One region of the Pseudoalteromonas sp. SWXJ133 genome, then DNA from elsewhere that is predicted to be linked to it. Evidence: predicted binding sites of a transcription regulator. Region 1 holds the regulator's gene; each other region holds the start of a gene.
The links. Region 1 encodes sigma-54, which starts transcription at its own class of promoters, with help from an activator protein. Its sites were predicted from a motif close to GTTGGCACGNNNNTNGNNT; they were not measured.
Positions count from the first base shown of each region.

Region 2: fliS (flagellar export chaperone FliS) is a predicted target of sigma-54. The motif match lies at 6,081-6,099, and genes of this name have one in related genera.
Region 3: I6F40_RS09510 (flagellar basal body rod protein FlgF) is a predicted target of sigma-54. The motif match lies at 5,430-5,448, and genes of this name have one in related genera.

Region 1 covers NZ_JADYXJ010000003.1:112,012-120,237, reverse strand. Annotated here, with positions in the region: gene rapZ (RNase adapter RapZ) at 1-622, opposite strand, end outside; gene ptsN (PTS IIA-like nitrogen regulatory protein PtsN) at 641-1,093, opposite strand; gene hpf (ribosome hibernation promoting factor) at 1,098-1,385, opposite strand; gene I6F40_RS03430 (RNA polymerase factor sigma-54) at 1,412-2,911, opposite strand; gene lptB (LPS export ABC transporter ATP-binding protein) at 2,981-3,706, opposite strand; gene lptA (lipopolysaccharide transport periplasmic protein LptA) at 3,703-4,248, opposite strand; gene lptC (LPS export ABC transporter periplasmic protein LptC) at 4,238-4,792, opposite strand; gene kdsC (3-deoxy-manno-octulosonate-8-phosphatase KdsC) at 4,789-5,340, opposite strand; gene I6F40_RS03405 (KpsF/GutQ family sugar-phosphate isomerase) at 5,341-6,312, opposite strand; gene I6F40_RS03400 (calcium/sodium antiporter) at 6,316-7,284, opposite strand; gene I6F40_RS03395 (ATP-binding cassette domain-containing protein) at 7,540-8,226, shown strand, end outside.
Region 2 covers NZ_JADYXJ010000010.1:21,667-29,892, forward strand. Annotated here, with positions in the region: gene I6F40_RS09545 (flagellin) at 1-942, shown strand, start outside; gene I6F40_RS09550 (flagellin) at 1,180-2,577, shown strand; gene I6F40_RS09555 (flagellar protein FlaG) at 2,674-3,057, shown strand; gene fliD (flagellar filament capping protein FliD) at 3,083-4,507, shown strand; gene I6F40_RS09565 (hypothetical protein) at 5,336-5,647, opposite strand; gene fliS (flagellar export chaperone FliS) at 5,653-6,042, opposite strand; gene I6F40_RS09575 (sigma-54 dependent transcriptional regulator) at 6,492-7,928, shown strand; gene I6F40_RS09580 (DNA-3-methyladenine glycosylase I) at 8,108-8,226, opposite strand, start outside.
Region 3 covers NZ_JADYXJ010000010.1:7,432-15,657, forward strand. Annotated here, with positions in the region: gene flgA (flagellar basal body P-ring formation chaperone FlgA) at 1-51, opposite strand, end outside; gene I6F40_RS09480 (chemotaxis protein CheV) at 185-1,117, shown strand; gene I6F40_RS09485 (CheR family methyltransferase) at 1,138-1,968, shown strand; gene flgB (flagellar basal body rod protein FlgB) at 2,292-2,699, shown strand; gene flgC (flagellar basal body rod protein FlgC) at 2,705-3,136, shown strand; gene I6F40_RS09500 (flagellar hook assembly protein FlgD) at 3,150-3,830, shown strand; gene flgE (flagellar hook protein FlgE) at 3,893-5,257, shown strand; gene I6F40_RS09510 (flagellar basal body rod protein FlgF) at 5,484-6,227, shown strand; gene flgG (flagellar basal-body rod protein FlgG) at 6,249-7,037, shown strand; gene flgH (flagellar basal body L-ring protein FlgH) at 7,054-7,737, shown strand; gene I6F40_RS09525 (flagellar basal body P-ring protein FlgI) at 7,748-8,226, shown strand, end outside.

The sequences.
Region 1 (8,226 bases):
AATCTTTAACGGGTTGATCTAACCCATTTAAAGGTTTTAATTCAGGTTCCCAATGTGGATTTGGTAAAAAGCGTGCATCAAATACATAGTCGGCTTCTTTTGGTATGCCGTATTTAAAACCAAATGATTCAAACGTGACAATCAGTTGCTTATCTTTTTTACCTAAAATCTTTTCACGAATAGATTCAGCAAGTTGATGAACACTCAAATCAGTCGTGTCTATCATAAAGTCGGCGCGAGTGATTAATACATCAAGTAATTCTTTTTCTTTTTTGATGGCTAAATCAAGAGGCAACGAGTCAATTGATAGTGGGTGTAATCTACGAGTTTCAGAAAAACGTTTGATCAATGTTTGATCGTCGCTATCTAAATAAAATAACGTAGGGTTTGCAAAGCCTGGCAAGTATTCAAGAATATCGTTAAATTCATCTTGTTGTTTAGGGATGTTACGCACATCAATGCTAACAGCAATTTTATCGTAGCTATCAGACACACTGCGAACTAATGAAGGAAGCAAGTTAACTGGAATATTATCTACGCAATAATAACCTAAATCTTCTACAACGCGTAAAGCAACCGACTTTCCAGAACCAGAACGGCCGCTTATGATAATTAACTCCATTTAACACCCTTTATAAAACTATGATTGATTGACAATAACTTGGTAAAGCTCAGTATCTGATTTTGCACTGCGTAACTGTTTACAAAAATCTTTGTTGTTTAGTTTATCAGCAATGGTTGCTAGAGTCTTTAAGTGCTGCTGGTTATCGCCATCTGGTACGATGAGTGCGACGAAAATATCAACAGGGCGATTATCGATCGCATCAAAATTTATTGGAGTTTCGCTAACGAGTACTAAAGCCAAAGGCTCTTCTGCACCGCTCATTCTTCCATGAGGAATGGCAATGCCACGCCCTATACCTGTACTACCCAATTTTTCTCTGCTCATTAAAGCATTAAGAATATCTTGTTGCGGTAGGTACGGAAGTTTGTCGTGAGCAAGTTCGCTAATGAACTCTAAAATTCTTTTTTTGCTATTAAAAAGGACCGCAGCTTTGCTGCAGTCCTGGCATATAAGTGAGCTTAATTTCATCATATTAGTGTCGAGCAAGCTTCTCTTTGTGTTTAATTACTTGTCGATCGAGCTTGTCGATCAACGAGTCAATGGCGGCATACATATCTTGATGTTCTGTAGAGGCAAATAGCTCAGCACCGCTTACGTGTATCGTGGCTTCTGCTTTTTGGTTTAATTTTTCTACATCGAGAATGACATGAACATTATTAATATGATCAGAGTGTCTTTCTAGCTTCGCAAATTTAGTATTAATATAGTCTCTTAGTGAATCGGTTAATTCTACGTGGCGACCAGTTAAGTTTAGTTGCATAAGCATTACCCTCTTAGTTTAGCGTCTTAAATCAAACTTTTACGTTGATTTGACGGTGGAATAGACAGAGATTCGCGATATTTTGCGATTGTGCGTCTCGCTACTTTAATTCCTTGCTCAGCCAATATATCCGCTATTTTGCTATCACTCAATGGTTTTACTGAGTTTTCTGCAGCGATTAATTTTCGGATAAGAGCACGTATAGCCGTAGATGAACATTCACCACCGTTTTCGGTGCTTACATGGCTTGAGAAAAAGTATTTTAGCTCAAATATACCACGGGGTGTGTGCATATACTTTTGGGTTGTTACGCGCGAAATCGTTGATTCGTGCATTTCTACCATTTCAGCAACATCATTTAAAACCATTGGTTTCATGGCTTCAGGGCCGTGTTCAAAAAAGCCTTGTTGTTGCTTAACAATGCAATTGGTTACTTTTAATAGCGTGTCATTTCTACTTTCTAAGCTTTTAATAAACCATTTAGCTTCTTGTAAATGCGAGCGAATAAACTGGCTGTCACCACTGGATTTTACAGTGCGAGACATTGCTGCGTATTGGCTATTAACACGAATTTTAGGCATGCTATCTGGGTTTAGTTCAACAACCCAGCGGCCTTTTATTTTTTTAACTGACACATCAGGAATAACATACTCAGATTCTTCTCTTACAATAGTATCTGCAGGTTTAGGGCTAAGAGTATGTATTAATGTCATTACTTCTTTAAGCTCTTCTTCTTTGAGCTTAGTTTTCTTCATTAATGTACGATAGTCACGAGCAGCTAATAAATCAATATGCTCGGTTAAAATCATTTTTGTTTCATTAATGTAAGGTGTTTCTTTGTCAAACTGGTTAAGCTGAATACACAAACACTCTTGTAAACTACGCGCAGCAATACCGACAGGATCAAACAGTTGGATGCGTTTTAATACAGCTTCAATTTCATCAAGTTCGACTTCGTTATCATCTTCGTTTTCTTGATTAAAGCTTTCTAAAATCTCTTCGCAGCTTAGTGTTAAAATACCTGAATCATCGACGGCTTCTACAATCGCAATAGCAATAGCTTCGTCTGTAGGGCTAAATGGCGTTAGTTGTAACTGCCACATTAAATACTCATGGAGCGTTTCAGTAGAGGCGCCTTGGTATATTGACTCGTCTTCAGGCATTGGACCTGATGATGCTGCAGGGGCGGCACTCATGTACTCATCCCAGCTAACATCCATAGCCATGTCGTCACTTAGCGTGTCTTTTGCAAGTGCTTCACCACTATCTTGTTCATATTCGCTTGGAGCATCATCGGCAGATGCGCTAACAGTTATGTCATCGGTATCAGCTTTTTGCTCGTTTTTACCTGCAGCGTCTTCTGAATAATCTGCCTCTTCAACCTCTAATAGCGGGTTGCTGTCGAGAGCTTCTTGTATTTCTTGCTGGAGATCCAATGTACTGAGTTGCAACAAACGAATAGCTTGTTGCAGCTGTGGAGTCATTGTAAGTTGCTGGCCCATGCGCAGCTGTAGTGATTGCCTCATGTATCTCTAACAATCCTTTTATGTTGTTATAATTAATACTAGCAGATGCTTAAAGACATGGCGTAAATGTTACAGCCTAAATTGCTCGCCTAAGTAAACATCGCGTACTGTTTTATCATTTAATACGTGTTCTGGAGTACCTGATGCAATCAGCTCCCCATGAGAAACAATGTAGGCTTTTTCACAAACATCAAGGGTTTCTCTTACGTTATGATCGGTAATCAATACACCAATCCCACGATTTTTGAGATGTTCTATTATTTTCTTTATATCTAATACCGAAATCGGGTCAACACCTGCAAATGGTTCATCCAATAATATAAATTTAGGATCGGCTGCCAGCGCACGTGCTATTTCCACGCGGCGACGTTCGCCACCCGATAATGCCATACCTTGGCTATCACGAATGTGTTGTATGCTAAATTCATCTAATAATTTATCGAGCGTGTCTTCTCGGGCTTGCTTATTTAACTCTTTGCGTGTTTCTAAAATTGCCATTAAGTTTTGATAAACAGTCAGTTTTCTAAAAATTGAAGACTCTTGTGGTAAGTAGCCAATGCCTAATCTAGCACGACTATGCATAGGTAAAAGAGTAATATCGTTATCATCGATAGAAATTTTACCTTTGTCGCTAGGTACAAGTCCCACAATCATATAAAACGTGGTGGTTTTACCTGCGCCGTTAGGACCAAGTAAACCAACAATACTGCCTGCTTTGACTTCAAGGCCGACGTTTTTGACAACTTCACGACCTTTATAGCTCTTTGCTAATAGTTCTGCTTTTAATGTACTCATGGCTGACCTTTATCGTCTTTTTTACTTTTTTTAGTTTCGATAGGCACTAAAATAGTGTGAACGCGGTCAGTTGAGTTTTCATCTTTTTCGGCACTGATTAACTGTTGTTCTATATCGTAGGTAATACTTTTAGCATTAATTTTTTGTCCTGCTTGCGATACTTCTGCATTACCAACGAGCGTTAAAAAACGTTTAGATACATCGTAACGAACTTCGTCTGCACTGGCGCTCATAGTTGTGCCATCTGATTGCTTCTCTTCAAAGCGAGCAGGGCTACCCGTGGCAATTAATAGTTGCTGGTTATCACCAAGTTCATCGCGCTTATGTACTTCGAGGCGGTCTGCTGTAATTCGGCGATTACCGTGAATAATCTCAACGTTTTTCTCAAAAATACCCACGTTAGCTTTTAATTGGCCTTCTTGCTTATCGGCGCTTATTGAAATTTGATTTGCAGCAGGTTGCGAGTTTTGCTCTGCAGCACTACTATTAAACGCTAGTATAAGTGTAGGAATAATAAGTGATTTTAATATTTTATTGGTCATAATATATGGTTCGCGTATGGTTAATTAGTTTTATCACTTCGGTTTTTAAGTCGGCTTCTAGGCCTTTACCAGTGATTTTTAAATTGGGTCCGGTGATGATAACGGGTTGCTCCGAACGCATTGTTAATAGCTTTATATCTACCTGAATATTATCAGCATTGATTTTGTCTATCATGGCGTTATCGGTTAAGTTTTTGGCAACCACATTACCTTCTAAAATTAATTGCTTGTCTTCGTATAATGTTGCTTCGTCTGCATTTATTTGCCACGTTTGCTTTTCGTTATATAAAGTAAAAATGGGTTTTTCAAAAAATGTAAAACCTAATTGCTGATATAGCTCCATTTTAGCAGCAGTGACTTTGTGGCTAATTTTACCTTGCTCGTCATAGGCTGTTTGTTTGAGTTCAATAGCTATGTAGTCAGGTTTTGCAATAACTTCAGGCTCAGCCTGAGGTGCAACATTAGTTTGTGTAAAATAAGGGTACCAAAGCCAAACCATACAGCTAATGAATAAAACGCTTAATATTATGCGCGCTGCATTCATGAACTAGTGCCTTGTGTAGTTAATGCTTTACCATTTTCAAGCATGAGCAGGTCGGTAAGCTCTCTCACTGCGCCAAAGCCGCCAGGCATTTGCGTTACATAGTGTGATAAACGTTTAATAAGTGGATGGGCATCATTTACTGCAACAGCAAAGCCGACGAATTCCATAACGGGCATGTCAGGACCATCATCACCGATATAAGCAATTTGTTCATCACTAAGGTTGAGTTTATCTTTTAGCTCTTGATAGGCAATGAGCTTATTTTCTTGGCCTTGATAAATATGCTGTACGGTTAAGCTGCTCATACGTTGTTGCACTATTTGTGAATGACGACCAGTAATTACAGCAACTTCAAAGCCACTGTTTATAAGCGCTTTAATGCCAAAACCATCTTTTGTATTAAATGCTTTTAGCTCTTCACCTTGATTACCAAGATAAATACGGCCATCAGAAAATACACCATCAATATCGCATATAAGTAGCTTTACTTTTTTAGCGCGTGCTTTTGCATCATCGCTCAGCGGTTGATAGAGTTCTTCAAATTGCATTTATAACACTCCTGCTTTTAATAGGTCTTGCATGTTCAATGCGCCAATAGGCTGATTTAGCTCATTGACAACGATTAAGCCATTTATACGTTTGTGTTCCATAATATTAAGCGCTTCAGCGGCTAAAATATCTTGCGTAGCCGTAGTACATGACTTAGTCATAACAACATCTATTTGTGTTGTATGAATATCAATTCTTTGCTCTAAAATACGACGTAAATCGCCATCGGTAAATAGGCCTACTAATTGCTGATTATCATCAACAATGGCTGTCATGCCTAACCCTTTAGCAGACATTTCAATAAGGGCGTCTTTAACTGTTTGTGAAACGCTAATAATAGGTGTATTTACGCCGCCGTGCATAACATCTTTTAAAGTGAGTAATAAGCGCTTACCTAAACTACCACCTGGGTGAGATAACGCGAAGTCATCAGCAGTAAAGCCGCGAGCTTCTAATAATGCAACTGCCATGGCATCGCCCATCGCAAGTGTTGCAGTGGTACTTGATGTAGGAGCTAGTCCCAATGAGCAGGCTTCTTTTTCTACTTTAATGCACACATGCACATTAGCAAGGGTCGCCATGGTTGATTGCGTATTGCCAGTCATCGATATCATTTTGGCACCAAGTCGTTTTAAAACGGGAATGATATTTAAAACTTCGCTGGTCTCACCTGAATTAGAAATAAGCATAACCACGTCATTTTTAGTGATCATACCTAAATCACCATGACTTGCTTCACCAGGGTGAACAAAAAATGCAGGACTGCCAGTGCTTGCAAGGGTTGCTGCTATTTTATTGCCAATATGACCTGATTTACCCATACCAATGACAATAATACGGCCTTCACAGTCGTACATTAATTGGCATGCGTTATGAAAATTCTCATCTACATATTGTGCAATATCACTAAGTGCTTGGCGTTCAACATCTAAAACGCGAAGGCCTTGTTCAATAAAATTTAGCGTTGCCATTATTTACCCTACTTGACTAAAAATATACCCTTGGTAACCCAAAAACGCTATTAGCAATAAGCCGCCTTCTACTCTATTGATACGTTGGGTGCCTCTAAAGTTCAATGACATAATAATAAGAGCAAGTGTTGCGCCAATCATAATTAATACGTCTCGGCTTACTAATGATGGGTCAATGGCAGAAGGGTTAATAATACCGGCAAGTGGTAATACCGCTAGAATATTAAATATGTTTGAGCCAACAATATTACCTAGTGCTAAATCATCTTCATTTTTAAGTACACCTGCAACCGAAGCGGCAAGTTCAGGCAAACTAGTACCGATGGCAATAATTGTTAAGCCAATGACTAAGTCGCTTAAGCCGAAGTATTTAGCAATATCTACAGCCGAACCTATTAAAAAATGAGAGCTAACAGGTAGGAGTATCATGCCGACAACTAACCAAAATACCGCTTTTTTCGTAGGTACATCGTTAGGGACGTCGTCGCAGGCTTCTGAGACAAATGGGTCATCTTGGTTTTTTGCACGCATAGATACAATAATTAACCCACCGATGAATACGATAAAGCCAACCAAAAGTGCAACACCTTCATTAAATGAAAAGTAGTTATCTGAGAACACATACCAAGTAGCTAAAGATACGAGCATCACTAATGGCATTTCACGTTTTAATGTACTTGATGAAACTGAAAGAGGGCGAAATAGAGCAGTGATACCTAACACAAGTAAAATGTTTGTAATATTAGAGCCAACAGCATTGCCAACCGCTGTGTCGGTTTTGTTAGCCAGAGCGGCAGAGGCTGAAACCATCATTTCGGGTGCTGAAGAGCCCATAGCTACCACGGTTAAACCAACAATAAGTGTAGGTACACCAAAGTTTTTAGCAAGAGCCGCAGCGCCATAAACAAACCTGTCTGCACTCCAAACAAGAGCTGCAAAACCAAGAATTAAAATAACAAACGAGGTAACCATTGTGTTAAGCCAGTTATACAAAATACGGATGGCGCGAATAGTAACAAAAGCCAAGATGAAAGTATAAATAAAAGAGTAAGGTCAACTACGTAACAATGCTGCTTTTAAACAGCTAATTTAAAAATTTAAGCCGGGGTTAAGCTGTTTTAAGCGAGTCTTATAATCCTTTTCATGGATGTATTACAAAATCTTACGAATTGTTTTTTCCATCTTTGACAAAAAAGCTTTAAAATAGGTGCACTAGTGAACATTTTTATGGAGAGCGACTTGTCGCAATCAATAGTAGAAGTCAAGGATGTTAGCTTTTCGAGAGGCAATAGAACTATATATAAAAATATGAGTTTTAGCGTTCCTAAAGGTAAAATTACTGCGATCATGGGGCCAAGCGGAATTGGCAAAACCACTATGTTGCGTTTAATTGGTGGTCAGCTTAAACCAGATTCAGGTGATATTTTATTTGAAGGTGGCAGCATTCCTAAAATGTCTCGTAAAGAGTTATACGAAGCACGTACTAAAATGAGCATGCTTTTTCAAAGTGGTGCGCTGTTTACTGATATGTCGGTATTTGACAATATTGCGTTTCCTATAAGAGAGCACACAAAGCTGAGTGAAGACCTTATTCGATTAGTTGTATTAATGAAATTACAAGCGGTTGGGCTACGTGGCGCTAAAGATTTAATGCCCTCTGAGTTATCGGGCGGTATGGCAAGACGTGCTGCACTTGCGCGCGCTATAGCACTTGATCCAGAGCTAATCATGTACGATGAACCATTTGCAGGACAAGACCCTATTTCGATGGGCGTATTGGTTAAGCTAATTAAGTCGCTTAACGAAGTATTGGGTTTATCGTCTTTAATTGTGACACACGATGTGACAGAGGTAATGAGTATTGCCGATCACGTTATAATTATCGCCGATCAAGGTGTAATTGGTTGTGGTACT
Region 2 (8,226 bases), on a different contig from region 1:
ACAATTAACGTAAGCTTGGGCAATATGTCGGCTGACGCAATTGGTGCAAATGAAGTTAAAGGCGGAGGCACTGCGTTAGGTGCGGCAGCTGCTGCTGGTACTTTAGCGAGTGTTGCAGCTACTGTTACTGCGGGTAATGTAAATATTAATGGTAAAGACATTACTATTGCAGCAGAAGGGGCTACTAAAATAGCAGACAAAGTCAATAATTCTGCATCGGGAGTTACTGCAACTGCTAAGCTGGATGTGACTATTGCAGGCATTACTAGTGCTGATAACGCAACGATTAAGATTGGTGACGACGAATATGACTTAGGCGGTTATGGCGGTGATATGACGCGCTTAGCACAAGACATGACGGCTGATGGTTATGATGCAGTGTTTGATCCAGACACTAATTCTATTGCCCTCAAAGCAACTGGAACAGATGGTATTGAAGCCATTGCTGAAACAGTGGGTACCGCAGCGGGTACTTTAACGTTTGATGGTGTGGCCGCAGCCACTGCTGATACAGCTAAAACATCGCGAGTGGAGTTGTCATCACCAAATACTATTGGTATTTCTAATGATGGTACGGCAGATGAAGCAGAGTTTTTAGGTGCATCAAGCAGTACACTAACAACAGTTGAAGATATTGATATTTCTGGCACAACCAGTGTAGGTGCGCAAGCAGCTATTAATACTATTGATGCGGCATTGTCACAAATTGATGCACAGCGCGCTGATTTAGGTGCGGTGCAAAACCGCTTTGGCCATACTATTAGTAACTTAGCGAACGTTGCTGAAAACGTGGCAGGGTCGAGAAGCCGTATTCAAGATACTGACTACGCACTTGAGACTGCAACACTAACAAAAAACCAAATAATGCAGCAAGCCGGCACCACTATATTGTCGCAGGCGAATCAATTACCACAAGCCGCGTTAAGTTTATTAGGCGGTTAACACCTAAAGCAAACCAGCTACCGAAAAAAGCCAAGCAAATATGCTTGGCTTTTTTTGTTTTATTTCATGGTTTTAAGTTTTTTTTTGTTTTTATTGTTATTTATTTTAAAAAAAAGCTAAAGGTAATTTTATAACGGCCGTTAACTTAATCAGAACGGAGCTTGAACAAATTAAATATGTGATGGCTCTTGGTTAAAATCAATTAGTTACATTACGAAAGTAATCAGGAGTTATAACATGGCTTTATCAGTAAATACAAATGTATCGTCTATCAACGCACAAAGAAACTTAGCAAAATCAAGCGAAGCATTAGGTACATCAATGCAACGTCTTTCATCGGGTATGCGTATTAATAGCGCAAAAGATGATGCGGCTGGTCTGCAAATTGCTAACCGCTTAACTTCACAGGTAAATGGTTTAGGTGTTGCACAGCGTAATGCGAACGATGGTATTTCAATGGCGCAAACGGCTGAAGGCGCAATGACTGAATCAGCAAATATTTTACAACGTATGCGTGACTTGTCACTACAATCAGCGAATGGTTCAAACGATGCTGATGCTCGTGCGGCACTACAAAAAGAAGTAGGTGCACTACAACAAGAACTTACCCGTATTGCTGATACGACTAAATTTGGTGGCACTAGCTTGTTAGATGGCTCGTTTGGTACTAAACAGTTCCAAGTGGGCTCAAACGCGAACGAAACAATTAACGTAAGCCTACGTGATGTTTCAGCTGATGCGATTGGTGCAAATGTTATAACTGGAGCGGGCGGTGTTTTAGGTACTGCTGGTGATACTACATTAGCATTACAAAATGCGACTACTGCTGATGCCACGCTTAATATTAACGGTAAAGGCGTTTCGGTTACAGCAGGCGATGGTGCTGAAGATATTGCTGTTAAAATAAATACAGCAGCAGCTGGCGTGACGGCAACGTCAGAGTTAAGCACTACGTTAGAGGGTTTGAGTTCTTCTGATGTAGGTGATTTAAATATAGGTGAAGACACTTATAAGCTTGCTGAGTTTGGTGGTGATGCTGCACGTTTAGCTGAAGCTATGGTAGCAGATGGATATGATGTTGTTGAATCAGGCGGTGATTTAACGATTAAGGCAACGGGTGTTAATGGTATTGAGCTTATTGCTACAGCAGGTACTGCATCATTAGGAGGCGGTACTGCTGCTGGTAGTCAGGCTGTTTCATCTACTTTAGAGTTATCATCTTCGAATAAAATTGGTATTTCTGGAGCATCAGTGAATGAGATACTAGGAGCTGGCGCGGCTGCAATTGGAGCAACGGGTGGCTCAAGTAAGTTAGTATCTGTTGAAGATATTGATATTTCAGGCACTACGAGTGAAGGTGCTCAAAATGCAATTCAAACGATTGATGCGGCATTGGCACAAATTGATGCGCAACGAGCTGATTTGGGTGCGGTGCAAAACCGTTTTGGCCATACAATTAGTAACTTAGCAAACGTTTCTGAAAACGTATCAGCATCAAGAAGTCGTATCGAAGATACTGACTATGCTGCAGAAACAGCTAAACTGACTAAAAACCAAATCATGCAACAAGCGGGTACAACAATTTTAGCTCAGTCTAACCAGTTGCCACAAGCAGCACTAAGCTTATTAGGTTAATTTTTAAATAAGCTCTATACTAAATATAACAAGGAAGGGTCTCCCTTCCTTTGTTGTATTAGTTAATAAATTATCGCTTTAAACTAGGAGCGAATTATGGAAACTCAAAGCTTACAGTTAAACAATATGCTTGCTTTACAAGGCGAGAAAACCAACACGCCTTCCTCCGCACTACAAAATCAAGCTCAGTTAGCCAATGCAAATACATACTCCTCAGAGTTAAAAGTAAACGAAAGCTCAAGTAATGCCGAATTATCACCCGACAAGCTAGAAAAAGTGGCGCAACAATTGCAAAACTTTATGGGTGAAATGAATCGTAGTATTCAATTTAAAGTTGATGAAGATTCAGGTAGAAATGTTATTAAAGTAATTGACAAAGAAAGTGGTGATTTAGTCAAGCAGTACCCGTCTGAAGAGGTGTTAGGCATTGTGTCTAAGCTAGCCGAAGCTACTGGTGTGTTGGTTGATTTTAAGGTTTAGTTAGCAATTAAAGAGGAAGTGTATTATGGCTATTTCATTTACAGGTATCGGTTCGGGTTTACAGGTTAGCGAAATTGTAGATGCTTTAGTTAATGCCGAAAAAGCGCCTTACCAAGCACGAATTACTCGCCAGCAAGCAACTCATACCACTGATATATCAGCTGTTGGTGCGCTTAAATCGTCATTAGAAGAACTTAACACTTCATTAGAGTCGTTGGGGGATGTTGATAATTTTCAAAAACGCACCATTAGCGGAAGTGACGATTTTGTTTCTCTTAGTTCTGAAAAAAATGCACAAACTAATAACTACTCTATAAAAGTTAACAACTTAGCAGAAAACCATAAATTAGTGTCAGAAGCTATTGGCGCAGATGCTGCTGTTGGTGAAGGTAAACTCACTATTAGTTCGGGTAGCAATAATTTTAACATCGATGTTTCTGATACAGCGACTCTGGCTGATATTCGCGATGCTATTAATGACTCTAATGACAATGACTCAGTGAACGCAACTATTATTACTGATAACTCAGGCCAGCATTTAGTACTATCAAGTAAAGAAACTGGCGAAGCAAATGCAATTAAAATTGTTGTAGATGATGTAAGCGATGCTAACAATACCGACAATGCAGGTTTATCGCGCTTAGCATTTGATAGCGATCCAGCTTCACCTACCTATGCCAAAAATTTAAATGAAACAATTAAAGCCACTGATGCATCAATAACAATTGATGGGACTTTAGTTGCAACGAGTAGTACTAATGAATTTGCCGGTGTTATTGACGGCGTAACCATTACAGCTAAAAAAACACATGGCGTTAGTGATGATTTAAGTAAGGCTAAAATAACCGAAAATAATAATAATATAGCGGCAGGATTAAAATCATTTGTAGAGAAATTTAACGCGTTTATTGATTTATCTGCACAATTAGGTAGTTCATCTGCTGAAAATGGAGTGGGTGCATTAGCGGGTGACTCATTGCTGCGAGGTTCAGTGAACCAAGTTAGAGCATTACTTACCTCTGAATTTAGTACAGGAAATGGGAATACTGACTTTTTATCAAATTACGGTATTAGAACTGAGCGCTCAGGCAAGTTAAGTATTGATGACGATGTGCTAAAAAAGGCTGTTGAAGATGACCCCGCAGCAATAATGACCTTTTTTGTTGGCGAAAACGAAGACGATGGTTTCGTTGCCAAACTAGATACGGTTATTAAAGGTTATACGGCCTCAGGTGGAATAATTGAGACACGTATAGATGGGCGAGAAGCGCAAATAGATAAACTAGGCGAGGATGCTGAAGACTTTACTTTACGCATGGCTGCTTATGAAAGTCGCTTATTAAGCCAATATAATGCCATGGATTTACTTGTGGCAAATATGAACGCAACAGGTAGTTATTTAACACAACAATTAGCTAATCTCCCTGGTGTAGTTAAACAATCAAGTTAAGCTGGATAAAATTATAAATTTGAGGTCAAGTAAAGTAATAGGTACTCTTCTAACTTGTTACTTTGACCTCATCACTAGAAAAACCTACCTGCATAGCTAACTAAAAGCTATTAGTCCAAAAAACGAATGCTAATTCTAATTAAAACAATACCAAGATGCGTCCTATTATATGCATGACTACTCCAAGATAAAAAAACAACCCACCTACTTGCGGAAAATTATTATATCCACGTGTATGAGAGCAGAAACTGGCGATTCTATTCAAGAGAGAAGGTTGAGATCAACCTGTATAAATATTTGAGTCATTTAACGAATTAGATCACTCTATAGCGTCGTTGAAAAATTTTTTAGAACAACCAGATGCAATAATTTTTTCTAGTTCTAGCGGGATTTTCTTATCCTTAAATAGACCCTTCATACAAGCAGATTGATATAATATCAATCCGCAATAATACTTAATCAATTAGGGGGATTGACCGGGCGCTAACTGCGTTAGAAATTTCTGATATAGAGCAACTAAATAACGAGATTCTTGCCTTGTTATCGACGCAGTTTTCTTACCTCAAGATTGACTACTTAATTAACTGAGTTGATATAACTCAAATGTATAACATTATCTAGATAGCTTGCTTCATATCGTAATAATGAGACGTAGATTATTTAGACTATGCAGTTGGCGGTGAAGATTTAACTCTAAGCGATAACAAATCAGCCAAAGTTTATATTTGACTGATTTGTTATGCGTTAAGCAAATTTACGTAGTGGGAGTATTGTAAAAGTGCCGTATTACTAAAATAAAGTGGATATGTAAGTTAACTAAAGGCATTTTTAAAAATGAGATTTATACTTTTTTACTGCATTTTTACTTTTTTGCTTACTGATTATTTTAGTCGCTATATGCCGCTTTTCACTTTCTATCTTATTAGAAAGTTGCTGGATAAGATCAATTAAAAATTTAAGTTCGTCAGCTGAGTAAAAGTTTTTATCTTCAGTAAGTGATTTTTTTAAGTAGCTGTTTAATGTGTGATGCGCATTTAGCGCTTGATCTATATCTGAATCAGCTAAAAGTAAAAGCTCGTTGCACTGCCTGCGTGTTTCGCTATCGGAAATATGAACAGCGGTTACTGTGGTAAAAGACATAGTTACTACAGAGCTCTTTGATCGAAAGGAATTTCTTCCCAACCTGACTTAATTTCTTTAATTAAAAGAATAACTTCATCGATCTTTTGTATATCATTTTCTAAATTAGCGACTAATAAATTACGCTGGCAGTAATCGTACAAAGCATCAAGATTAGATGAAATCTCGTTATCATTCTCAAAGTTTAATACCTGTTGTAGAGCACCCAGTAAAGTAATGCAATCAGAGATAGCAACTCCCTTCTTGGCTAACTCTTTTCGTTCAACAAATCCTTTTGCAGCAGATAACTTACCGATGATATTTACAAAAACAAGTTTAACTTGTTCATATGGCGTCATTTCCTTTACGCTACTAACGGTTATTTGGCGATATTTATTTATTGATGCATGGGCCATGTCTAATCCTAAAAGTTTAATAATATATCTAGCAATTTAAGCAAGTTTAGTTCCAAAATATAAACTAACTACTCTATATCGGCAAAAGTAGCTATATCTTTAAGTATATTTACTATTTGCATAGTCTTACACATTACAGACTTAACCTAAATCACAAAATACCTAAGGACTAGGTATCTACCAAGAGTTAAACCTTATCGTAAAAAGTGAATATATGTTAGCCCCATATGTTAGCTCCATAAAAGTTTATATGCTTATTTGTTACTACTATTTGGTGGTGAAGCATAAATTTTGTATTGTAGAAGTAGTCTGAAAGTATTGGAATTTATTTTAAAGTGTCTGTTTTTTGGCGTTAATGTCAAAAAGTCGCCACTAGTGCTTGCATACAATTTCAACTGGATTACAATTTGGTTAACAGAATAAATTAGTGAAATAAATGGCCGCTAAAAATGATCTTAATTTTAGATAATAATAATAATCGCTCGATAGGATTATATGCCTCACTTACTTTTATTGGTGAAGCGGTGCAATTACATACCGAAGCTGATTTTGAACAAGCATTTAGTAAGTACCAAAATAAAGAATGCATTATAATTTTAGGTGCTTTGCAATCACTTGATCATGAAAGTTTAATAAAGCGCTACCCTACGTTTCCTTTTTTATTAATAGGCGAAACACTCAAACCCTTACTAAGTATTGCTAATGTTGTTGGCTTAGTGTGTGAACCATTTAGCCACGATATAACAACTCAGTTGTTACATGATTGCCAGCAATATCAGCGAATGCTTCCCAATGAGCATAAACATAATAAACCGCATAATACTTTTGATGGCCTTGTGGGTGAAACAACCGCAGTTAAAGATTTACGTTTTTTAATTGAGCAAGTAGCTAAAACTGATGCGAATGTGCTCATTTTAGGTGAGTCGGGTACCGGGAAGGAGGTAGTCGCACGTAACGTACACTTATTGTCAAAACGTCTTAAGGGGCCTTTTGTACCCGTAAACTGTGGTGCTATTCCTGGTGAGTTGCTCGAAAGTGAATTATTTGGCCATGAAAAAGGTGCATTTACTGGTGCTATTTCTGCTCGTAAAGGGCGGTTTGAACTGGCTCAGGGTGGTACGCTATTTTTGGATGAAATAGGCGATATGCCACTGCAAATGCAAGTTAAACTGCTTCGCGTATTACAAGAGCGCAGCTATGAGCGTGTGGGTGGTACAAAGGCAATTCAAGCCGACGTGCGCATTATTGCAGCGACTCATCGCAACCTCGAATCTATGATAGAGCAAGGCACGTTTCGCGAAGATTTATACTATCGTTTAAATGTATTTCCTATTGAGAGCCCGTCTCTTTCTCAGCGTGCTGATGACATACCGTTATTATTAAAAGAGTTAATGCGCCGCGTTAATGAGCAAAGTGGCTCAACCGCTAAGTTTACTGAACGCGCTGTTGAAAGTTTAAAAGAGCATAGTTGGCCGGGTAATATTCGTGAGCTTGCAAATTTAGTGGAACGTATGGTTATTATGTTTCCTGAAAAAGTGGTTGATATCCCCGATTTACCTGATAAATACCGTTATATTGAGGTTGAGGCATACGAGCCTCAATACCCTGAAGAGTTAATGGAAAAAGATGCCTTTAACGATATTTTTAGCTCGGGGTTTAGTGATTATGAGAGTGAACCTGAAGCTGATTTTAGCCAAGCAGGTAGCGGGGTTTTACCTGATGATGGTATTGAACTTAAAGATTACTTAGCTGAACTTGAAATAAGCTTAATAACGCAAGCGCTAGAACGTTACGACTATATTGTTGCTCGCGCTGCAGAAATATTAGGAGTACGCAGAACTACGTTAGTCGAAAAAATGAAAAAATATAATCTTTCAAGAGATTAGAAGTACGAAAATGGTGAAATGCTTTTCGTTATTTATTATTCATTAATGAGCAACTACCTTACGGGCTTTGCCCGTCACGCAAGCTTCGCGTCTACAAGATAACCTAAAATCTAAACCTTGGCGGTAGACGTTGAGCTTGCTCACGTGAAAAGCGTAGCTTTTAATCACTTACCCACTGACTAACTAAATGTCTTAATAATTTCTTCTTTTCTAAAACAATCATTACTGTGATCGTTAACCATACCGCAGGCCTGCATATGAGCGTAAACCGTTGTAGGGCCTAAAAACTTAAAACCCC
Region 3 (8,226 bases), on a different contig from region 1:
AGCAAGAATATAAAAAACACTGTATCTTCTGATTTTTTTTAACAAACTCATAATGTTTCGGCTATGCTTATAGTTTAAAACAGGGTATAAATATTTAGCGTCAAATTATAGACGCTCTCGTTGTACTGTGTGACTTTATAAAATAGAAGCAATTATTGTTCCGTATATTTTTTAGGAGATTTGAATGGCAGGTGTTTTAGATTCAGTGAATCAACGTACTCAGTTGGTTGGGCAAAACCGCTTAGAATTATTACTGTTTAAACTCAGAGGACGTCAACGTTTTGGGATTAACGTATTCAAAGTCAGAGAAGTGCTGCAATGTCCCCCGCTAACTAATATGCCGAAATCAAATGCTTATATTCGTGGTGTTGCCCATATTCGTGGACAAACTATTTCAGTCATCGATCTTTCTATGGCTGTCGGTGGGCGACCAATTGAAAATATTAAAGACAGTTTTATAATTATTGCTGAATACAACCGAACTGTGCAAGGTTTTCTTGTCGGTGGAGTTGAGCGTATTGTAAATATGAATTGGGAAAAAATAATGCCGCCACCTGCTGGTGCGGGACGTTATTCTTATTTAACTGCCGTGACTGAAATTGAAGACGAATTAGTCGAAATTTTAGACGTAGAAAAAATATTGAACGAAATCTGCCCAGTTAATACCTTAGTGAGTGAGGATGTTGCGGCTACACAAAGCGATATTCAAAAAGACTTAGGTGAGCGAATTATTTTTATTGCCGATGATTCTTCTGTGGCACGAAATCAGATTAAACGAGCATTAGAGCCTCTAGGTATTCATACTGAACTTGCCAAAAATGGTAAAGAAGCTTTAAAGCGATTGAAAGAAATCGCTGAAAATTGTGAAAAAGATATAACTGAGCGTGTAGGATTACTTATTTCAGATGTAGAGATGCCAGAAATGGATGGTTATACATTAACAGCAGAAATAAAAGCAGACCCTAAATTAGCTCCGTTACATGTTATTTTACACACTTCTTTGAGCGGGGTTTTCAATCAAGCAATGATTGAAAAAGTAGGTGCAGATGATTTTATTGCAAAATTTAATCCTGATGAACTCGCAACAGCAGTAAAAAAATGGGTTAATTGTGATTAATAAACATAGGTGTTATTGATTTGAATAATAAAGATTTACAGCAAAGTGAATACAATCAATTTCGATTATTTTTAGAACAGCAATGCGGTATTGTATTAGGCGAAAATAAGCAATACTTAGTCAAAAGTCGTTTGGCGCCATTAATGAAACGATTTAATGTTGAATCTTTGTCACAGCTAGTAAATAAAACATTAGGCCTGCATGAGCGTCAATTAAGAGCAGCAGTCGTTGATGCGATGACAACTAATGAAACGTTATGGTTTAGAGATCAATATCCGTTTGAATTATTAAAAACTAAATTTTTTCCTGAGTTTAAAGGACTTAACAGACCATTAAAAATATGGTCTGCAGCAAGTTCCTCAGGGCAAGAGCCATATTCAATTGCCATGTCGGTTGCTGAATTCCAGGCAAGCTCGCCGGGTGTGTTACGCATGGGGGCACAAATAGTCGCTACAGATATATCCAACACTATGCTTGATATGTGTAAACACGCAGAATATGACTCTCTAGCACTGGCAAGAGGTTTATCAGCAGAACGCCGTAAAAAGTTTTTCAAAGACAGCGGCAACGGTATGGCTCAGATAAACGATTCAATAAAAAAACAAGTAAGTTTTAGACACCTTAACTTGCTCGACTCATACGCACTTATGGGTAAGTTCGATATTATATTTTGCCGTAATGTGCTGATTTACTTTGCACCAGAAGTAAAAGCTAAAATTATCGCGCAATTCTCTCAAGCACTAAACCCTAAAGGTTATTTACTTTTAGGGGCGTCGGAATCTATGAGCGGGTTAAGTGATGAGTTTGATATGGTTAGGTGCAACCCTGGTATTGTTTATCAAAAAAAGTAATGCTAGTAGCTTATTACCCTTCTAATTTTTTATATTTAAACGACGCACTTAGCGTCGTTTTTTGTTTTTAGCGAACAGATAGAATTCAGATGTAGAGAAATTATCTCTCCGCAGTTCATTTAATTTAAATATTTTTATCTTACATATGTCCATATTAAAGCATTCTATAATATCTGAAGTCTCATACCTAAACCCTCCCATCTCTCTAAATTTAGTTTTTTAACACTGTGTTTAATTATTTGGATAAATAGCTTTAAACAAAAATAAATTTAATGGCTTATTTCTTGCTTTATCTAAGCTAAGTCAATTTTTTGGAGGTGGCTATGGCTATCAGTTTTGATAAAGCGCTTGGTGTGCACCCGCATGCTATGTTGATCCGTTCGCAAAGAGCCGAAGTGCTCGCTGCTAATATAGCTAATGCTGATACGCCTGGCTATAAGGCAAAAGATATTGATTTTGCCACTGCATTAAAAACGGCAAAATCTCACCAGTTAGGCGGCAATACTATGGTAAGAACAAACGATAAACACATTGCCGGAGGAACTCGAAGTGTAGGTGGTTCTGAATTATTTCGTACGCCAAATCAAACAGATACAGGTGATGGTAACTCTGTTGATATACAGGTGGAACGAAACTTGTATACACAGAATGCTATGGAGTATCAGGCGAGTTTACAGTTTTTAACTGGTAGATTTAAAGGTCTGAATAAAGCACTCGGCAGCCAAGGATAATAATTATGAGTTTATATAATGTTTTCGATATTGCTGGTTCAGCTATGAGTGCACAAAATGTGCGCTTAAATACGACGGCCAGTAATATATCTAATGCGAATACGGTTAGTTCTTCTCAGGATAAAACATACCGATCGCGGCAACCAGTGTTTGCTGCCGAACTTACTAAAGCTTCTGCCTCAGCAAGCAACCCACAAGGTTCTTCTGTAGGCGTTAAGGTGTTAGGCATTGTTGAAAGTAATAAACCATTACAAATTGAATATAACCCGAATCATCCTAGTGCTGATGAAAATGGTTATATTTACAAGCCTAACGTAAATGTCGTTGAAGAGATGGCAAATATGATATCTGCCTCTCGTTCGTATCAGACAAATGTACAAGTTGCCGATGCAGCTAAACAAATGTTGAGTAAAACACTGCTGTTAGGGCAGAGGTAACAGAGGGTAGGCTATGAGCAACGATATCAGTACATCCACCACATCCTATTTAGATTCTTTACGGTGGCAAGATAAGCAAGTAGACACTGAAGAGAAAAGTGATGCATTAACTCAGGAAGACTTCTTCTCATTGTTAACGCAACAATTATCGTTTCAAGATCCGAGTAACCCGGCTGATAACGATCAGATGATTGCGCAAATGACGAACTTTACGATGGCTGAAGGTATTTCAAATTTAAATTCTAATTTTGAAACATTAGCTGCATCAATGACTTCAAACTCAGCGTTACAAGCATCTACATTAGTAGGGAAAAAAGCACTTTTAGAATCTGATACTTTAGAGTTAAAAGAATCTGAAGAAGCGCGTGGTTCTGTTGTTGCAGAAAATCCAGTTGAGAGTTTAACACTTCGGATTGAAGATGAATCTGGACAGTTAGTGAGATCCATTGAATTAGGCGCACAATCAGCTGGTGCTATCCGTTTCTCATGGGATGGAAAAAATGAAGGTGGTGAGCGTCTGCCTCCAGGCGATTATAAAATTAAAGCTGAAGGTAGTACTAGCGGTGAGTTTTCAAGTTTGCCTATTGCTACTTTTAAAAATATTGAAAGTGTTAATATTAATGGTGCAAGCGGCATCATTATTAACACTAGAGAAGGTGCGGTTAGGCTGACAGATGTCGCAGAAATCGCGTAATAGATACTTAATATTTCTCACGTTGGCCTTTAGGCTAAAGTTTAATAGATTAGAGGTTAATTATGAGCTTTAACATTGCATTATCCGGCCTTGCTGCCGCACAAAAAGATTTAGACGTTACCGCAAATAATATTGCCAACGTAAATAGTACGGGCTTTAAAGAGTCACGTGCTGAATTTGCAGACGTGTACGCATCATCAGTATTTAGTACAAGTAAAACAAAAAACGGTGATGGTGTTCGAACAGCGATGGTTGCACAGCAATTTCATCAGGGTTCACTTCAGTTTACTCAGAATTCATTAGATTTAGCTATTACTGGTGAGGGTTACTTTGCTACCAGCGCTGTGCTTGGAGAGCAAGATTTTAGTTACACACGTGCGGGGGCCTTCAAACTTGATAAAGATAACTATATGGTTGACTCACAAGGGAATTTTCTTCAAGGGTTTCCTGTTAACCCAACAACGGGTGATACAACATCTGTTAGTTTAAGTACTTCGTCTGCTCTGCAAATACCAGATTCTTCAGGTTCACCGCGTGCAACATCTACTATATATAACTCATTTAATTTAGATTCACGCGAACAAGCAACCACAATTGCGTTCGATCCAAGTGTAAGCGCTAGTTATAATTCATCAACTTCAACAACAGTGTATGACTCACTCGGTGAGCCGCACGTATTGCAGTTTTTCTTTGTTAAGCCTGCGCCAGCAACACCACCAGTTGTAGGTGATGAAAATATGTGGGAAGTACATACAACACTAGATGGTAAGTCGTTTGACGAAAATGGCCTAGAGCAAACTGCCGCACCTTATACTCCTATTTCTACATTTCGCTTCGATGCAAGTGGCCAGCCACTCAGCACAAACGGTGTTGCAAATACAGGAACTACTTTTGACCCTCTTACTGTTACATCAGCCACACCAGGTCTTTCTGACCTGTTAAGCAATGGTGCTACGTTTCCAAATGATATCACTATCAATTGGCGCGATGAGGCTAATGGGGTTACTAAAATACCAACTCAATATGCAAGTAATTTTGAAGTGAAAACCCTTAATCAAGATGGCGCAACAGTTGGCCGTTTAGCAGGTATTGATATCGGTACAGATGGTAAGCTAGTTGCTTCATATAGTAATGGCGATTCTACTTTTTTAGGGCAAGTCGCTATGGTTCGCTTTGCGAACTCGCAAGGCTTGGAACAGGTTGGTAATACGAGCTGGAAAGAAAGTATAACATCGGGGGAACCTATTGCTGGCGAACCTGGTTCTGGTTCACTGGGTAAAATAAATTCATCAGCACTTGAACAATCAAACGTAAATTTAACTAGCGAATTAGTTGATCTGATCACTGCACAGCGTAACTATCAAGCAAACTCGCGTGCGCTTGAAGTTAACTCAACAATTCAGCAAAGTATTTTACAAATACGATAAACTAAAACTGTTTAATTTATCCTTAAAGGCTGCTTAATTGCAGCCTTTTTATTGGCTGATTCAACGTTGGGGTAGTTAATACCAGCCGGCATAAGTATTTATATAATTTAAGCAGATTGGTAAGACACATTTAAACCACGCCATAATAATTTCTTTATAGTATTAAATTTAATCTGGCATCTATATTGCATTTACTATTGCAGAGATTTTTATGTGAGTCGATGTTATGGATAAAATGGTCTATATTGCCGCGTCTGGCGCTAAGCAAAGCATGCTGGGTATGGCTCTTAAAGCCAATAATTTGGCGAACGCCAATACCACAGGCTTTAAATCTGATTTTGCTCAAGCACGATCGATGCAAGCATTTGGTGAAGGTCTACCAACAAGGGTGTTTTCTATGGAAGAACGCCCTGGTTCAGATATGACATCGGGCGGTATTGTTCAAACCGGCCGTGATTTAGACATAGCAATGAGCGACAACGCCTGGCTAAGCGTGCAAGACGCCTCAGGTAACGAAGCTTACACTAAAGTAGGTACGCTTAATATAACTGCCCAAGGTATGTTGGTTACCAGTGGTGGGCGTCAAGTAATTGGCGAAGGTGGTCCTATAATCTTACCTGTTCCGATTGAAAAAATCGGATTCAGTGAAGATGGTGCAATTCAAGTACGACCACAAGGCGCGCCAGCTAACTTTTTAGAAGAAGTTGATCGCTTAAAAATAGTTGAAGCTAATAATTCCACACTTGAAAAAGGTAACGATGGTTTATTTAGGCCAAAGCCAAATCAAACGGTTGAAACCTCAGCCAATGTAAAAGTATTAAGCGGTTCATTGGAGATGTCTAATGTTAACCCAGTTCACGAAATGGTCGATATGATCAGCCATCAACGACAATTTGAATTACAAGTAAAGCTTATGAAAACAGCCGAAGAAATTGACGAGCGTCAAGATCAGCTGTTGAGAATAGTTTAACTTTAAAATGAGGACTCTATTATGAACCCAGCATTATGGATCAGCAAAACTGGGCTTGATGCCCAACAAACCGATATCTCGGTTATATCAAATAACTTAGCTAACGCCAGTACGGTTGGATACAAGAAAAGTCGTGCCATTTTTGAAGATTTACTTTATCAAAATATCAACCAACCTGGTGGCCGTTCATCGCAAGATACCCAAATGCCCTCAGGTTTAATGTTAGGTGCGGGTGCTAAAGTTGTAGCCAACCAAAAAGAATTTACGCAAGGTAACATGTTGACCACTGAAAATTCGTTAGATTGGATGATTTCTGGCGAAGGTTTTTTTGAAGTACTTCAACCCGATGGCAATATCGCCTATTCTCGCAATGGTCAGTTTACTACTGATGGTGATGGTCGAATTGTGACATCGGGAGCAGGTTATGTTATTCAGCCTGAAATGAACGTTCCTGAAGACGCTCAGTCAATAACTATTTCTCAAGATGGCGAAGTGTCTGTACGTATTGCAGGCCAAGCCGACAACGTTGTCATTGGTCAACTTACTATTAGTGACTTTATTAATCCATCGGGTCTTGAGCCAATTGGTCAAAACCTATATACCGAAACAGCTGTAAGTGGCGCTCCAGTGCAAGGTAACCCAGGCGTTGAAGGATTAGGTAGCATTATTCAGGGCTCACTTGAAACATCAAACGTAAATGTAACTGAAGAGCTGGTAAACTTAATTGAAACTCAGCGTATTTATGAGATGAACTCAAAAGTAATTTCGGCTGTTGACGAAATGATGAGTTACATCAATCAACAGCTTTAATAGTGCGGGGGGAATTATGCGTAATATTATTTTATTTGCAGCAGGCACATTATTTTTAAGTGGTTGTATGTCAACGCAAAATAGTGAAATAGTACAGGATGATCCTTACTACGCACCTATGTACCCTGAGCCTATTTTAGAGCCGATGGTAGCAACAGGTTCACTATTTAATACTCATACATCAAACGATTTGTATTCTGATAAGAAAGCACTGCGTACTGGCGATATAATTACGGTTAAATTGCAAGAGTCAACTCAAGCAACAAAAGCAGCTAAAACAGAAACAGACAAAGAAACCGAAGCAAGCTTAGACCCTGTTATTGGATTCGGCGGTCTACCTGTAAATATAGGTGGTGATAGCATTCAGTTTGGTGTTGGTAGTGACTCGTCGTTTAAAGGTGACTCAAAATCAAATCAATCAAACAGTTTAGTGGGTGATATTTCGGTTAACGTAATGCGCGTTTTACCAAACGGAAACTTAGTGATCCGTGGCGAAAAGTGGCTAACGCTTAATACAGGCGAAGAGTTTATTCGGTTAGAAGGGCTAGTTCGCCCTCAAGACGTAAGCGCCGATAATACGGTTGAATCAAACCGTATTGCTAACGCACGTATTCAATACTCAGGTAAAGGGCAGACGCAAGAAGCACAAAGTCCTGGTTGGCTCACACGTTTCTTTAGCAGTTCGCTGTTTCCATTTTAGAGGTAGTCACATGAACAGCTTTAAAACTTTATGCTTAATTGTATTATTAGGCTGGCAGTTTACTGCCAATGCCGAGCGCATAAAAGATGTATCTATGGTTGAAGGGGTACGTTCAAACCAGTTGGTAGGCTATGGTTTAGTAGTAGGTTTACCTGGTACTGGCGAACAAAATTCATATACTCAACAAAGTTTTAGAGGCATGTTGAATAACTTTGGTATCACATTACCTTCAACTCAAAGTCCTAAAATTAAAAATGTTGCGGCTGTTGCAGTCCATGCTGAACTACCTGCATTTAGAAAACCAGGGCAAACAATAGATATAACTGTTTCTTCTATTGGCAGTGCAGGCAGCTTACGTGGTGGTACTTTATTACAAACTTTTTTAAAAGGTGTAGATGGTAACGTGTACGCAATTGCGCAAGGTAGCTTAATTGTAGGTGGTTTTGGAGCTGAAGGCTTAGATGGTAGTAAAGTTGTTATGAACACTCC